3 regions of the Colwellia psychrerythraea 34H genome follow, and region 1 is predicted to be linked to each of the others. Evidence: predicted binding sites of a transcription regulator. Region 1 holds the regulator's gene; each other region holds the start of a gene.
The links. Region 1 encodes LexA, which represses DNA repair genes until DNA is damaged. Its sites were predicted from a motif close to TACTGTATNNNNATACAGTA; they were not measured.
Positions count from the first base shown of each region.

Region 2: a site for LexA is predicted at 1,414-1,433, ahead of ruvA (Holliday junction branch migration protein RuvA). Genes of this name have one in related genera too.
Region 3: a site for LexA is predicted at 2,147-2,166, ahead of CPS_RS11960 (LexA family protein). Genes of this name have one in related genera too.

Region 1 is NC_003910.7:238,045-242,749, forward strand. It holds gene ctaD (cytochrome c oxidase subunit I) at 1-151, opposite strand, end outside; gene coxB (cytochrome c oxidase subunit II) at 163-1,722, opposite strand; gene lexA (transcriptional repressor LexA) at 2,288-2,923, opposite strand; gene CPS_RS01090 (TonB-dependent receptor) at 3,766-4,705, shown strand, end outside.
Region 2 is NC_003910.7:2,201,661-2,206,365, reverse strand. It holds gene ruvB (Holliday junction branch migration DNA helicase RuvB) at 1-701, opposite strand, end outside; gene ruvA (Holliday junction branch migration protein RuvA) at 738-1,373, opposite strand; gene ruvC (crossover junction endodeoxyribonuclease RuvC) at 1,614-2,141, opposite strand; gene aspS (aspartate--tRNA ligase) at 2,307-4,112, opposite strand; gene CPS_RS09380 (transporter substrate-binding domain-containing protein) at 4,262-4,705, opposite strand, start outside.
Region 3 is NC_003910.7:2,790,094-2,794,798, forward strand. It holds gene CPS_RS11950 (hypothetical protein) at 1-279, opposite strand, end outside; gene CPS_RS11955 (Y-family DNA polymerase) at 474-1,730, opposite strand; gene CPS_RS11960 (LexA family protein) at 1,718-2,131, opposite strand; gene CPS_RS11965 (NfeD family protein) at 2,416-3,780, shown strand; gene CPS_RS11970 (slipin family protein) at 3,764-4,549, shown strand.

The DNA.
Region 1 (4,705 bases):
CACCAGTTAAAAACATAATAAAAGCAAACCATAAATACAGGGTGCCGATGTCCTTATGGTTAGTGGTATAAAGCCAGCGTTTTATGCCTGTCATTTTATGGTCACCATAATGTTCGTCGTGCGAATCTTGTTCTATAACGTCTGTGGTCATTTTATATCCCCCTACTTCGCACTAGCAGCATCAACAGCTGCAGGTTGTACTAAATCACCGGTATTATTTCCCCAAGCATTACGCTCATAAGTCACAACAGCGGCTATTTCGGTTTTGGTTAATTGACTACCAAAAGCAGCCATGGCAGGATTTTTCTTACTACCGTTAAGCACCATATCTAAATGAATAGCGATATCCCCCATTGCAATCAAACTGCCTTTAAGCGCAGGAAATGCTGGAGGTAATCCTGCACCTGTTGGTTGATGACAAGCAACACAAGCTGTCATATAAACTTTTTCGCCCATAGCCATTAATTCATCTTGGCTATACACTTTAGCTAAATCCTCAACGGGTGCTTCTTCAGTCATTGTCTCTACCGCATCTTCAACGTTAGTTTCAATTGTGACGACTCCTTTAGCATCTTGTGATGTGTTATCAACAGCAGACTTTACATCAGAGGCTTGCACGATATCACCAGTATCATTGCCCCAAGCATTTCGCTCATAAGTGACGACTGCGGCTATCTCTTTTAAACTCAATTGTTTGCCATAGGCTTGCATACCTGTGCCCGCTTTACCGTTAAAGACAATATTGAGGTGCTCTTCTATCGTACCCGTTGTAGCTATAGGGCTACCTTTTAATGCAGGGAAGGCCGGCGGCAAACCTAAACCGGTTGGTTGATGACAAGCTGAGCAGTAGGCTGTGTAAGTTGTTTCACCTAATTGCATAAGTTCTTCTTTTGATACAGAAGCGTTTAATGAGTCTTGTTCGGCACTTGCTGCAGCGGCGATACGTTGTTGTTGTTCATTGAGCCAAATGTCATAATCTTCAGCTGATTTTACCTCAACAACTATGGGCATAAAGCCATGATCTTTTCCGCATAACTCGGCACATTGACCGCGATAGACACCGGGTTCTTCGACTCTAGTCCAGGCTTCATTGATGAATCCTGGATTAGCATCCTGTTTAACGGCAAAAGCAGGCACCCACCATGAATGGATAACATCATCAGATGTTATTAAAAATCTAACTTTTTTATTAGCAGGAATAACAAGCGGCTTATCAACCTCAAGTAAATAGTTTTTACCTTTGATGGCGCTAGTTTCTTGTTGGTTTTGGTATTGCTCGCGAGGGGTGGAAAGCACAGAATAATATTCAATATCTTGGTCAAAGTATTTGTAATGCCATTTCCATTGCGAGCCCGTGATTTGAATCGTAACATCAGAGTTCTCATTGTCTTCCATCGCTATCAGTGTTTGTGTAGCAGGCACTGCCATGGCGATTAAAATAACAATGGGTATTGCTGTCCATAAAATTTCTACTTTAGTACTTTCATGAAAATCAGCAGGCTTTGCACCTTTAGATTTTCTGTGAAAAGCAATCGACCAAAACATAGCGCCAAAAACTAAAATACCGATAGCAGTACAAATATAGAGCACTAGCATATGTAAATCATATACGTCTCTACTAACGGCAGTAACCCCTTTAGTTAGGTTTAACTGCGTCTCTGCCCAGGCTGAATTGGCAAATAGGCTGACCAACACTAGCCAAATTAGCTTATGTTTCCCCACACGGCATCTCCTCTTTTCAATGATAGAGAACAGATGTGCAGCAATGTACTTCATAACTCACTGAACTGAATATCTGTTGTTGTTATTATTATTTTTATCAACTAACAAGAGCTCGGTTTAGCCACGGTTGCGCTATATAGAACGGTTCATGACGAATATACATAATTTAGAGATCAAGTTAATTATCGACGTAAAAGAGTAATCAGTCATAGTACTAGTGAACTAGTGTGACAGGATTAGCAAACAGACGTCTTTTTATTCTTTTTATGTTCGTTTTGTATGCGTTACTATTTATAGAATTACGCTAAAAATTGATCTAGGTCAAACATTTTATAACTGAGGAATTATAAAAAAGCCATTTAATTCAATGGAGTAATAGCTCTAAAGAGAGTGTGAGCTCTACTGGGACTAGCTTTGATTAAATCTAATAAAGGGATTTAAGAATTACAGAAAATCACGTGGAAATTTAGAAAGGAAAATATTGAAGATAAATAAAAACGCCATATTTATTACGCAGTAATTAGGTAATAAATATGACGAATGCTGTAACAGTGGCTATGATGGATTACATCCAACGTCCACTTCGAATAATACCGACGGCGATACCCTCAATATTAAACTCTTGATTAGCTAAGTCGACTTTAATAGGAGAGAAGTCTTCATTTTCTGCATGCAAATAGACAACATTTCCTTCACGTTTGAAACGTTTTACGGTGACATCATTTTCAACACGGGCAACAACAACTTGACCATTCTGTACTTCAGTAGTTTGATGCACAGCAAGTAAGTCGCCGTCTAGAATACCGATATCTTTCATGCTTTCGCCATTTACACGCAAGAGATAATCGGCAGCAGGATGGAATAAATTACCATCCATTTTATAATGTTCTTCAATATGCTCTTGCGCCAAAATAGGTTCACCGGCGGCAACTCGCCCTATCAGTGGTAAACCTTCTGCTTCAAGCATTTCTTCAACCAAGCGAATGCCACGAGAAGTGCCTGCAAGCATTTCAATGTAGCCTTTTTTTGCTAAAGCTTTTAAGTGTTCTTCGGCGGCATTAGCTGATTTGAAACCAAAAAAATTAGCGATTTCAGCACGTGTAGGTGGCATGCCTGTATCTTGAATCTTTGCTTTGATTAAATCATAAATCTGTTGCTGTCGTTTAGTCAGTGGGCGTAATTCGGTAGTTGAATCTATCATAGCTTTAGCCTGTAAATTTACACAGTATTACTGGTAGTATATACAGGATGTGATGAAAGGCAAGCCCCGCTTAGGTATATCTAACTAATTATTGTTTACGTGCAGAAATCACCTCACATTATGATTATCTACCTATGTTTTCATGAGAGTATATTGTTGTTCACAGCTGACTTTATATGAATTATCAACATGACTACTAATAATTAAGTTTATGGTTAGTAAGCTATTAATTGACAACAGGGTGGTTTGACACGTGTAAATTTAACCAAGTATATACTCGTTTATATAGCCCTATTTTTATTACCAGACCATAATTTAGCTTTCATCATCTATATCCAGCACATAGATTATTAACTAGTAAATATAATATAGTTTTGTCAGAATGATTTTAAGTTTGGCTACATTAACGCACTAAAAATAACAAAAGGTTACCGATGCACTGGCGGAAAAAACTTGTTCAATCGTCTTTAATATTTGTAAGTGAAAAACTTACTGTTGAGGTTATTGAACAACGAAAATTTAACTCAGCTAGCATAGCAGCAACACTCGCTTTAGCGTGTGCTCCATATGTTCAAAGTGCTGAATTAAGTAATACCTATTCGTTCAATATTCCTCAGCAAAGAGCAGATCTATCGCTCACTCAATTTGCAGAGCAAGCCGACTTAACGCTCATTTTCTCACTTGATAAAGTAAGTGATATAACGGCAAATAAGTTAACTGGCAATTATTCTATTGAACAAGCCATTAAACTTTTACTTGAGGATACGGAGTTAGTTGCAACATTGAGTGGTCAAGGTCTGCTTTCCATAAATAATAAAAATGATTTGGGGAAGACAGATAACATGTTTAAAAAAAATACATTATCGACAGCAATTATTGCAATTTTAGCGTCAACAGCTTCAGTGCAAGCGCATGCTGAAGACAGTAAAACAGCTGAAAAAGACGTTGAAAAAATCACCGTTACAGGCATTAGAGGCGCTCTTGGTCGCGCTTTAGACACAAAACGTGAAGCTAGTGGCGTAGTTGATTCTATTTCTGCTGAGGATATTGGCAAGTTTCCGGACACTAACCTTGCAGAATCATTACAACGTATTACTGGCGTCTCGATAGATAGATCGGGTGGTGAAGGTCAAAAAATCACCGTGCGTGGTTTTGGTCCACAATTTAATACAGTACTTGTTAATGGTCGACAACAAGCCTCTGAAGATCCAGGTCGTGATTTTAGTTTTGATACGCTTGCTGCCGAAATGGTAAAAACCCTAGATGTGCATAAAACATCATCAGCGACGGTACAGTCAGGTGGTATTGGCGCCACGGTTAATATTGAAACGGCGAAACCTTTTGCTATTAATGGTTTTAAATTAGCGGGTAGTGTCAAAGCAACTTATGATGGTAATAGTGAAGAGACCTCCCCACAAGCGTCACTTTTGATAAGTGATACCTTTAATGATGATACCTTTGGTGCTTTATTTGCAATCTCGTATTTAGAGCGTGAAACGAAATTAAATCGTGCTCAAAGTGCTGGTTGGCGTGAAAATTCTTCTTTCGGCAAAGGCGCTCCTGTAACAGAGTCCGGTGACGTATATACCGGTAATATATTTATTCCGCAAAACTTTGATTCATTGGTTACCACAGAAAAACGTGAACGTACCAATGCAAACTTAGTCTTGCAGTATGCACCTTCAGATAACCTTGTCATTACCGCAGATGCATTATATTCAGACTTTGATGTCAAATCTGATACAACATCTTATGGTCATTGGTTTACTTCTGATAATGTTG
Region 2 (4,705 bases), 2.0 Mb from region 1:
GCATAATCACGTACTCGGCGTAATAAACGATTAGCAATACGTGGCGTGCCGCGAGAGCGGCGTGCAACTTCAAATGCCCCCTCCTCATCTATTGTTAAGTTCAAAAAATGTGCCGAACGGCTGACAATAGTTGATAAGTCTGCAACATTATAAAACTCTAACCGTTGAACAATACCAAATCGGTCACGTAAGGGTGACGTTAATGCACCTGCTCGTGTGGTAGCGCCAATAAGTGTAAATGGGGGTAAGTCTAACTTGATTGAACGCGCTGCCGGTCCTTCACCAATCATAATATCTAATTGATAATCTTCCATTGCAGGATAAAGTATTTCTTCAACCACAGCACTTAAACGATGTATCTCATCAATAAAAAGAATATCGTTTTCTTCTAAATTAGTTAGCAGCGCCGCTAAATCGCCGGCTTTCTCTAATACCGGTCCTGAAGTAGTGCGAATATTTACGCCCATTTCATTGGCAACAATATTAGCTAAAGTGGTTTTACCAAGACCTGGAGGGCCAAAAATGAGTAAGTGATCTAAAGGTTCGCCACGATTTTTTGCGGCTGGAATAAATATTTCCATTTGCGCTTTAACATGCTGTTGCCCCGTATAATCTTGTAGCATTTTAGGACGAATAGCACGATCTACCCTTTCATCTTCTACTGAAGCAATTGGTTCAATTAAGCGATCTGCTTCTATCATAGGTTACCTAAGTTCAAAATGTGATTAATCCGTTGGCTATATCATTGATTTTAATGCATCGCGAATAATGTTTTCGCTAGACATACCGCGATTATATACGGATTTAACCGCTTTATCTGCCTGTACTTGTTTATAGCCAAGTGAAAGTAAAGCGTTAATAGCATCGCCTTTATTATCATTAACAAAAGTAGTTTCTTGGCTCAATTCAGCAGAGAGTTGTTCTGGTATCACGCCATCATCACTAACTAAGTGTATTTGTTGTGCTTGCCAATCTTTCAAACGATCACGCATTTCAATAAGCAAACGCTCTGCTGTCTTTTTACCAACACCCGGGATTTTTACAATGGCGCTAATATCATCGTGACGAACACAACTAACAAATTGATCAGCAGACATGTTTGATAAAATAGCTAACGCTAATTTAGGACCTACACCATTAACTTTAATTAATAACCGGAATAACTTACGTTCTACTTTATTGGCGAAGCCATAAAGCAATTGAGCATCTTCACGTACAACAAAGTGAGTATAAATAGTTGCCTGCTGTTCAAGCTCAGGTAAGGCATAAATACTCGTCATTGGCATGGTGACTTCATAGCCCACGCCAGCACATTCAATTAATATTTCAGGAGAGTTTTTTTCCACAAGCATGCCACGTAAACGACCAATCACAACAAGTACCAAAGGCTATTATTAATGAATCAGATACTACCACTATATATTTATACAGTAAAGTGACCTAGTTGAATTTTGCTGACGTTGCCTAATATTTAAAACGAAATAACTCACAACGAAGAACACAGAGGCTTAGCTTCACAGACAAAAACACGACTGAGAACTAATCTTTCTGGATTCCCGATCAGAAACTTCGGGAATGACGGCTATGCTGATGGGGATTTATAGAAAAGCGGGTTAGCGTAAACGCCCTCTAACGATTTTTGTAGCTTGACCGGCTAATATGGCGGCACTGGTATGACTATGACCATGACATAGTGCTACCGCTAAGGCATCGGCAGCATCTGCCTGAGGAGTACCTGGTAACTTTAAAATACTTTTTACCATATGCTGTACTTGGTTTTTATCTGCTGCGCCTGTACCTACAACAGCTTGCTTAATTTGTCTTGCTGAATACTCTGCGATGGTTAACCCTGAATTGGTTGCCGCAACAATAGCTGCACCCCGTGCTTGGCCCAGTTTCAAAGCTCCGCCAGGATTCACCCCCATGAAAACTTGTTCAATGGCAAACATATCTGGCTTGAATTGAATAATTAACTCAGATACGCCAGCAAAAATTGTTTGCAAACGTGAAGCTAAATCTTCACCTTGACTCATCGCTTTAATGCAACCACTACCAAGGTAGGTAAAACGTTGCTTTTCTTGTTTGATAACGCCGTAACCAGTAAAGCGTGAACCAGGATCAATTCCTAATATTATTGTCAACAGCGAGCCTTTTGATTGATATCTTATTCTTCAATAGAGGTAAGTTATATTAATGCCATAAAAAATGCAGCTAAAACATACGTTATAGCTGCATTAACATTACTGATATACAGTAATCATAACAAACAGTAGTTATCATTTATCTATTGATAAACGGTTACCTAATTATGCTTGTTCTTCGTCTTTGTTCTCTTCAGCTTTCTTTACTTCAAGAACAGCAACGCCTAATTCTCTTAACTGTTCAGGGTTAGCTTTACCCGGTGCGTTAGTTAATGGACAAGCCGCTGTATTGGTTTTTGGGAAAGCCATTACGTCACGGATTGAACTTGCACCTGTCATTAACATCACTAATCTGTCTAGGCCAAAGGCTAAACCAGCATGTGGCGGCGCACCATATTGTAGCGCTTCAAGTAAGAAGCCAAATTTCTCTTCTGCTTCTTCATCACTAATGCCTAAAATTCTAAATACTGCTGCTTGCATATCTTGATTGTGAATACGTACAGAGCCACCACCAAGTTCACAGCCATTTAAGACCATGTCATAAGCATCTGATAAAGCGCCAACAGGATTTGCTTCTAACTGCTCAGCGGTTAAATTAGTCGGTGCAGTAAACGGATGATGAATAGCATGCATATGGCCATCTACTTCTTCAAACATTGGGAAATCAACTACCCAAAGAGGTTTCCATTCACCTTGAAGTAAATCAAGTTCTTCACCTAATTTAAGGCGAAGTGCACCTAAAGATTCAGTTACAACATTATATTGGTCTGCACCAAAGAAAATAATATCGCCTGTTTTCGCATTTGTACGTTTTAATAAAGCGATAGCTTCATCACTTGATAAGAATTTTAAGATGGGTGACTGCAAACCTTCAACACCTGTTGAAAGAGCCGCATCAATATCATTCACTTTTAACCAAGGCATACCTTTAGCGCCGTAAATGCCAACAAATTTGGTTAATTCATCAAGGCCCTTACGTGAGAATTTAGCTGCACCTTGAGGCAAACAAATTACTGCAACACGGCCATTTTCATCGTTCGCTGGTCCTGAAAATACTTTAAATTCAACATCTTTTAAAATATCATCAACATCAATTAACTCTAATGGGTTACGTAAGTCTGGCTTATCACTACCAAAACGTGTCATTGCCTCAGAGTAAGGCATACGCGGGAACTCACCTAAGTCAACATCAAGCAACTCTTGGAATAATTCACGGATCATTTTTTCCGTTACTTCCATTACCTGATCACTACTCATGAACGAGGTCTCAATATCTATTTGTGTGAATTCAGGCTGTCTATCAGCACGTAAATCTTCATCACGGAAACATTTAACTATTTGATAGTAACGTTCCATACCCGACATCATCAATAATTGTTTAAACAATTGTGGTGATTGTGGCAAAGCGAAAAATTGACCTTTATGAGTACGACTAGGAACTAAATAGTCACGTGCACCTTCAGGAGTAGCCGCTGTTAGTATCGGTGTTTCAATATCTAAAAAACCTTGAGACTCAAGTGAACTACGCACTGCAGAAGTTACTTTAGCGCGGAAACGTAAACGTTCAGTCATTTCAACACGGCGTAAATCTAAATAACGGTATTTAAGGCGAAGTTCTTCTGAGTTGACTTGATTAGAGTCTAAAGGCAATGGCGCTGACTTATTTAGAATGGTAAGTTCTAGACCAAGTACTTCAATACCACCCGTTTTCATGCCTTTATTTACTTGGCCTTCAGGACGAGCGCGAACTTTACCTTTAATTTGTACACAAAATTCATTACGTAAGGTGTTGGCTTTTTTAATCACCTCAGGTAAATCAGGATCATAAACAACTTGAACAAGACCTTCACGGTCACGTAAATCTAAAAAGATCACGGCGCCTAAATCACGACGTTTGTTAACCCAACCACATAAAGTTATTTCTTGTCCAATGTGAGATTCGTTCACCTCACCACAATAAAGACTACGCATGTATTTTTGCCTTATACCAATTCTATTAAACTTATTAACAAACGCTACTTTACGTTTGTTACGATAATTTTGGGCATATTATAAAGCAAAGATTATTAATGTCACCCCAGAACAAGCGGATGGGTAAATTAAAGCACTACAAGTGGGTTTTAGTTAAAAATATAATGATTTTTACCGGCAGCTTTTACCTTGTACATCATGGTATCAGCAATTTTAAGTAAGTCGGTGTCGTTATCACCATCATTTGGATACATAGCTATACCAATACTACAGCCAATAAAGGCATTGGTTTTCGATAGTTCAAACTCTTTTTGCATCATCCTTAATACTTTTTCGGCGACATAGGCCGCTTCATTAGGACTATTTAGACCGGTAAGTAGTAAAACAAACTCATCACCGCCAAAACGTACTACCGTATCTGAACTTCTTACACACCCCTGTAAACGAAGAGCTACTTGTTGCAACAATTCATCTCCGACACCATGCCCATGAGTATCGTTGATATTTTTAAAACCATCTAAATCAATGAATAATACTGCCATTTTAAGGGATTGTCGTTGATGGAACGCTATCGCTGTACTTAATCTATCTTT
Region 3 (4,705 bases), 2.6 Mb from region 1:
CTGATATGCGTGTTCATAATCTTCTGGGTAATATGAATCACCCGCTAAAAACCACGCTGAAATAGCGCCTACAATTAACCAAATAGCTGATGCCAGTCGCTTATGGCTAGGTGCTGTAGCATAACCAACAATAACCACACAAAAAGCAGCAACCGCCCCTATAATCGGTTTTTTCCAAACACCAGCTAAATCAGCAAGTAGTCCCGCAGAAAACGCGGAAATGACAAATGAAATAATGACTATCACAATTGATAAAGTAAAACCCTTAACTTGATTCATATTCAGCCTTATTAAAAAACACAATCGCTTATTATGTTGATGTATCAGAAACCTTATTTCCTAGAATATTAAATAACTTACACTAAATCATAGGTTATACCAATCGTATTAAATGGTGTGTTTTAATTAAATTGAGAAAAATATTAAGCAATAGATATTTATCTAAACGCTATAAAATGCTCTGGTCATAACGACTAGCACTGTATTTTAGGAATGTCTCGCCACTGACTGGTGTATTGAGGGCTTAAAAACGCTCGTCGCATTTGCCATTTTTCATGATGCCCTTCAGCGGCCAGCTTTAAGGTGCTATCTCCGTATCTGTGGTTCACATTATCTAAGCATTTCATTACGTTACTATTAGTGTGATCGGGCATAAATAAGTCTGGTTGTATAAACGTTTTACTATTTAATTCGATTGCACCTACACCACAACGGTAAAATTTTATTCCTGCTTTGTATATAGAATCAATAACTTGGTTTACCGCGCGCGCCATTTCACAGGTATTTTCAGTCGCTATGATAAATGGAAAAACCATGGATTGCTTGTAATACAAGTCATCATGCGGCGAGTTAGAGGCAAATATCATTAACTTTTTAATGAGTGAATTTTGTCTTCTCACTTTCCTTCCTACAATGGCTGCATGTGTTACCAACGCAGAGCGTAATTCATTTTTTGTGGTAATGCGCTGTCCAAAACTTCGTGTTGAGAAAATCTCTTTTTTGGGTGATTTCACCTCATCCCAAGACAAACAACTGATGCCGTTTAATTCATTCACGGTTCTTTCAGTTACTACGCTAAATTGTTTTCGTATATGTTTAGGATCTTGCTCTGCTAACTGCGCGGCGTTGTTAATACCCTCAAGCCCTAATCGTTTCGATATTTTTCGCCCGATGCCCCATACCTCATCTACCGCCATGCGCTTGAGTATTTTGTCTCTGCTTACTGCGCTATTAATAACGGCTACACCATTAAAACCAGAGAGTTTTTTGGCTGCATGGTTTGCCGCTTTTGACAGTGTTGCTGTTTCACCAAAACCAACACCGACGGGAAGTCTCGTTTCTTTCCAAATGGCTTTTCTTATTTTATGTCCATATTCGTGCCAATCATTTATGCAGCTTTCATAATGATCAAAATATAAAAATGACTCATCAATGCTGTATATATACTGGTTATCACAAAAGCGGCCGATGACATTCATCATTCGTTCGCTCAAATCCGCATACAACTCATAATTTGAAGAACGAACAACCACGCCATGCTTTTCAAGCAATGATTTAACTTGAAAGTACGGTATAAATTTTGGAATACCAAGGCGTCTTGCAATCGGACAGACAGCGCAGATACAACCATCATTATTAGTTAAAACAACAACGGGTTTATTACGTATGCTGGGGTCAAAAACTTTTTCAGCACTTGCGTAGAATGATACTGCATCAACTAAAGCATACATGCCGCTAACTCTGGAGATTTATGATGTAGACGAATAGAGCGAGTAACAACGCCCTCTAGTGAAAATTCATCTTCAGGGGTAATTGAGACAGGCGCAAAATCAGCAGAGGCTGATAATAGCCTAGCTTGCACCTTGTCGATCAATTTACAGACGAAACAACCGTTGTAATTAGCCACAATAACATCACCATTTCTAGCGGTTAATGATCTGTCGACAATAAGAATATCGCCATCAAATATTCCTACCCCTTTCATTGATTGGCCAGAAGCCTGCCCAATGAAGGTAGCATTGGGATGTTTTATGATTAATTGATCAAGCGATAAGCCTAATTCTTTATATTCTGCTGCTGGAGATTCAAAGCCTGAAATACCAGCTTCGGCATATATTGGAATAACTTTCATATGAAAACCGCACTATACTGTAATTATATACAGTATAGTGCGATTTACTTAATTTATGAAGTACTGAGTCTATAATTCGAGTTTTTCTCATGATTTATTAAATTCAGACAGCAAACCCTAAATATTATTAAGCCATCGACTTACATGCAGTGACTATCATGTGACAAGCGTAATTATTTTAACTTTGTAGCACCCTACTTTACTCTTTCATTTGTTGTTAAATGTGATCAAAAAACTCAGATTTAGAACTATACTGAACATAAGGATGAAGGTTGGAAATACAGATGCTCAAAAAGATTTTGTTTCTTATAACTTTTATTTTGCTTATTCAACAATATGGCAATGCACAGTTAAGCCCCCCGCTTAACCAAAGTAAGTGGACAGTACCTGTGCTTTCAATCGATGGTGCGATCGGACCAGCGGTAAGTGAGTACCTCGTCACAGAAATAACCAAAGCTAATAATGATTCAAGCATTCCGTTAGTGATCATAAAGCTAGATACACCCGGTGGTCTGAGTTCAAGTCTACGAGAGATAAATCAACAGATATTAAATTCTACAATACCCATTGCTTGTTTGGTTTATCCTCAAGGTGCACGTGCGGCAAGCGCGGGCACTTATATGCTATACGCATGTCATTATGCCGCTATGGCGCCAGCAACTACCCTAGGTGCCGCTACGCCAGTCAGTATAGCCCCACCAGCGTCAAATCAAGGTGAAGATAAAAAAAACAAATCACCTTCAGCTATGGAAAAAAAAGTATTAAATGATGCCATTGCCTATATCCGTTCGTTAGCACAACTACGCAACAGGAATGAACAATGGGCTGAATTAGCCGTCTCTGAAGCGGCAACCCTTACTGCAGAAGAGGCGCTCGCTGAAAATGTTATTAACTTTATTGTACCAACAGCCGAAGCGTTATTTGCCACTATCATAAAGCAAAAGCATTCAGAACATCATTTTGCTGAGGTGACAACAGACAACACACAACTAAAAGCGGTCCCCCCCAATTGGCGTAATGACTTTATTGCCACGATCACCAATCCAAATATCGCCTATATTTTAATGCTTATAGGGATCTATGGTTTAGTGTTGGAGTTTTATAGTCCCGGCGTAGGGGTAGCAGGAATTACTGGGGTAATTTCGCTTTTGATTGCGCTATATGCTTTTCAACTTTTACCTTTAAATTACTCAGGTTTTGCCTTGTTACTCGTAGGGATAAGTTTGCTAATCATTGAATCTATCATGCCTAGTTTTGGCGTGTTTGGTATTGGGGGCACTATTGCTTTTGTACTCGGATCTATTTTTTTAATCGATACTGAGCAACCGCAATATCAAATTTCACTCCCTCTTATTGCTGCTTTTGCCTTTGTATCAATACTATTTTTTGTGCTTTCCTTGGGATTAATGTGGCGAAAAAGAAAGAACAAAATCGTAAGCGGACAAGAAGAATTGATTGGCGCTATTGCTTTTGCCGAAGCAAGTTTTACTCATCAAGGTTTTGTGACAATTAATGGTGAGCGTTGGGCGGCAGAATTTACACAGCCCGTTAAACAAAACCAAGCCGTTAAGATTAAAGCCATTGATGGTTTAACCTTAATTACCATCCCTTGTAGAGAAGAGGAGAACAATCATGGACGTTGTGTTTAATAATACCCAACAAATATTCACCGTTGTGGTCATTATTCTATTAATTGCATTACTGCTAAGTGCATTTAGGATTTTGCGTGAATATGAACGTGGTGTAGTATTTTTTCTTGGACGTTTTGACAAAGTCAAAGGGCCTGGTTTAGTGATTATTATTCCATTAATTCAACAGATTGTTCGTGTTGATTTACGAACCGTAGTAATGGATGTACCAAGCCAAGATGTCATCAGTCGAGATAACGTATCAGTAAGAGTAAATGCTGTTATTTATTTCCGAGTTATCGACTCACAAAAAGCGATAATCAATGTCGAAAATTACTTACAAGCCACATCACAATTAGCTCAAACCACCTTGCGTTCGGTATTAGGTCAACACGAATTAGATGAAATGTTGGCAAGCAGAGAAATGCTTAACATCGACATTCAAGAAATATTAGACGCAAGAACTGATGGCTGGGGGATAAAAGTATCTAATGTTGAAATAAAACATATCGATCTTAATGAAACCATGATCAGAGCGATAGCAAAACAAGCCGAAGCTGAAAGGACCCGTCGAGCCAAAGTGATTCATGCACTGGGAGAAATGGAAGCGGCAGAAAAGTTGAGTGAGGCGGCCAATAAACTGAGCACAGAGCCTAATGCAATAATGTTACGTTATTTACAAACATTGACAGAAATTGCGGGAGAGAAAAACTCTACTATATTATTTCCTCTGCCTATGGAGTTACTGAAAGGATTATTTTCTCCAAAAAATCATGATAATAAACAATGACTGTAAATTTCACTACACCGTTAATTGGACCAGCCCACACCATTCAACTGGACCAAGAGTGAAATTGAATACGAGCATCAAGTCATAACAGCACTCTAAATAGAGTCTCATCTAATGTTATATGTTATTTCCACAACAAAAAATAACGCGTTACCA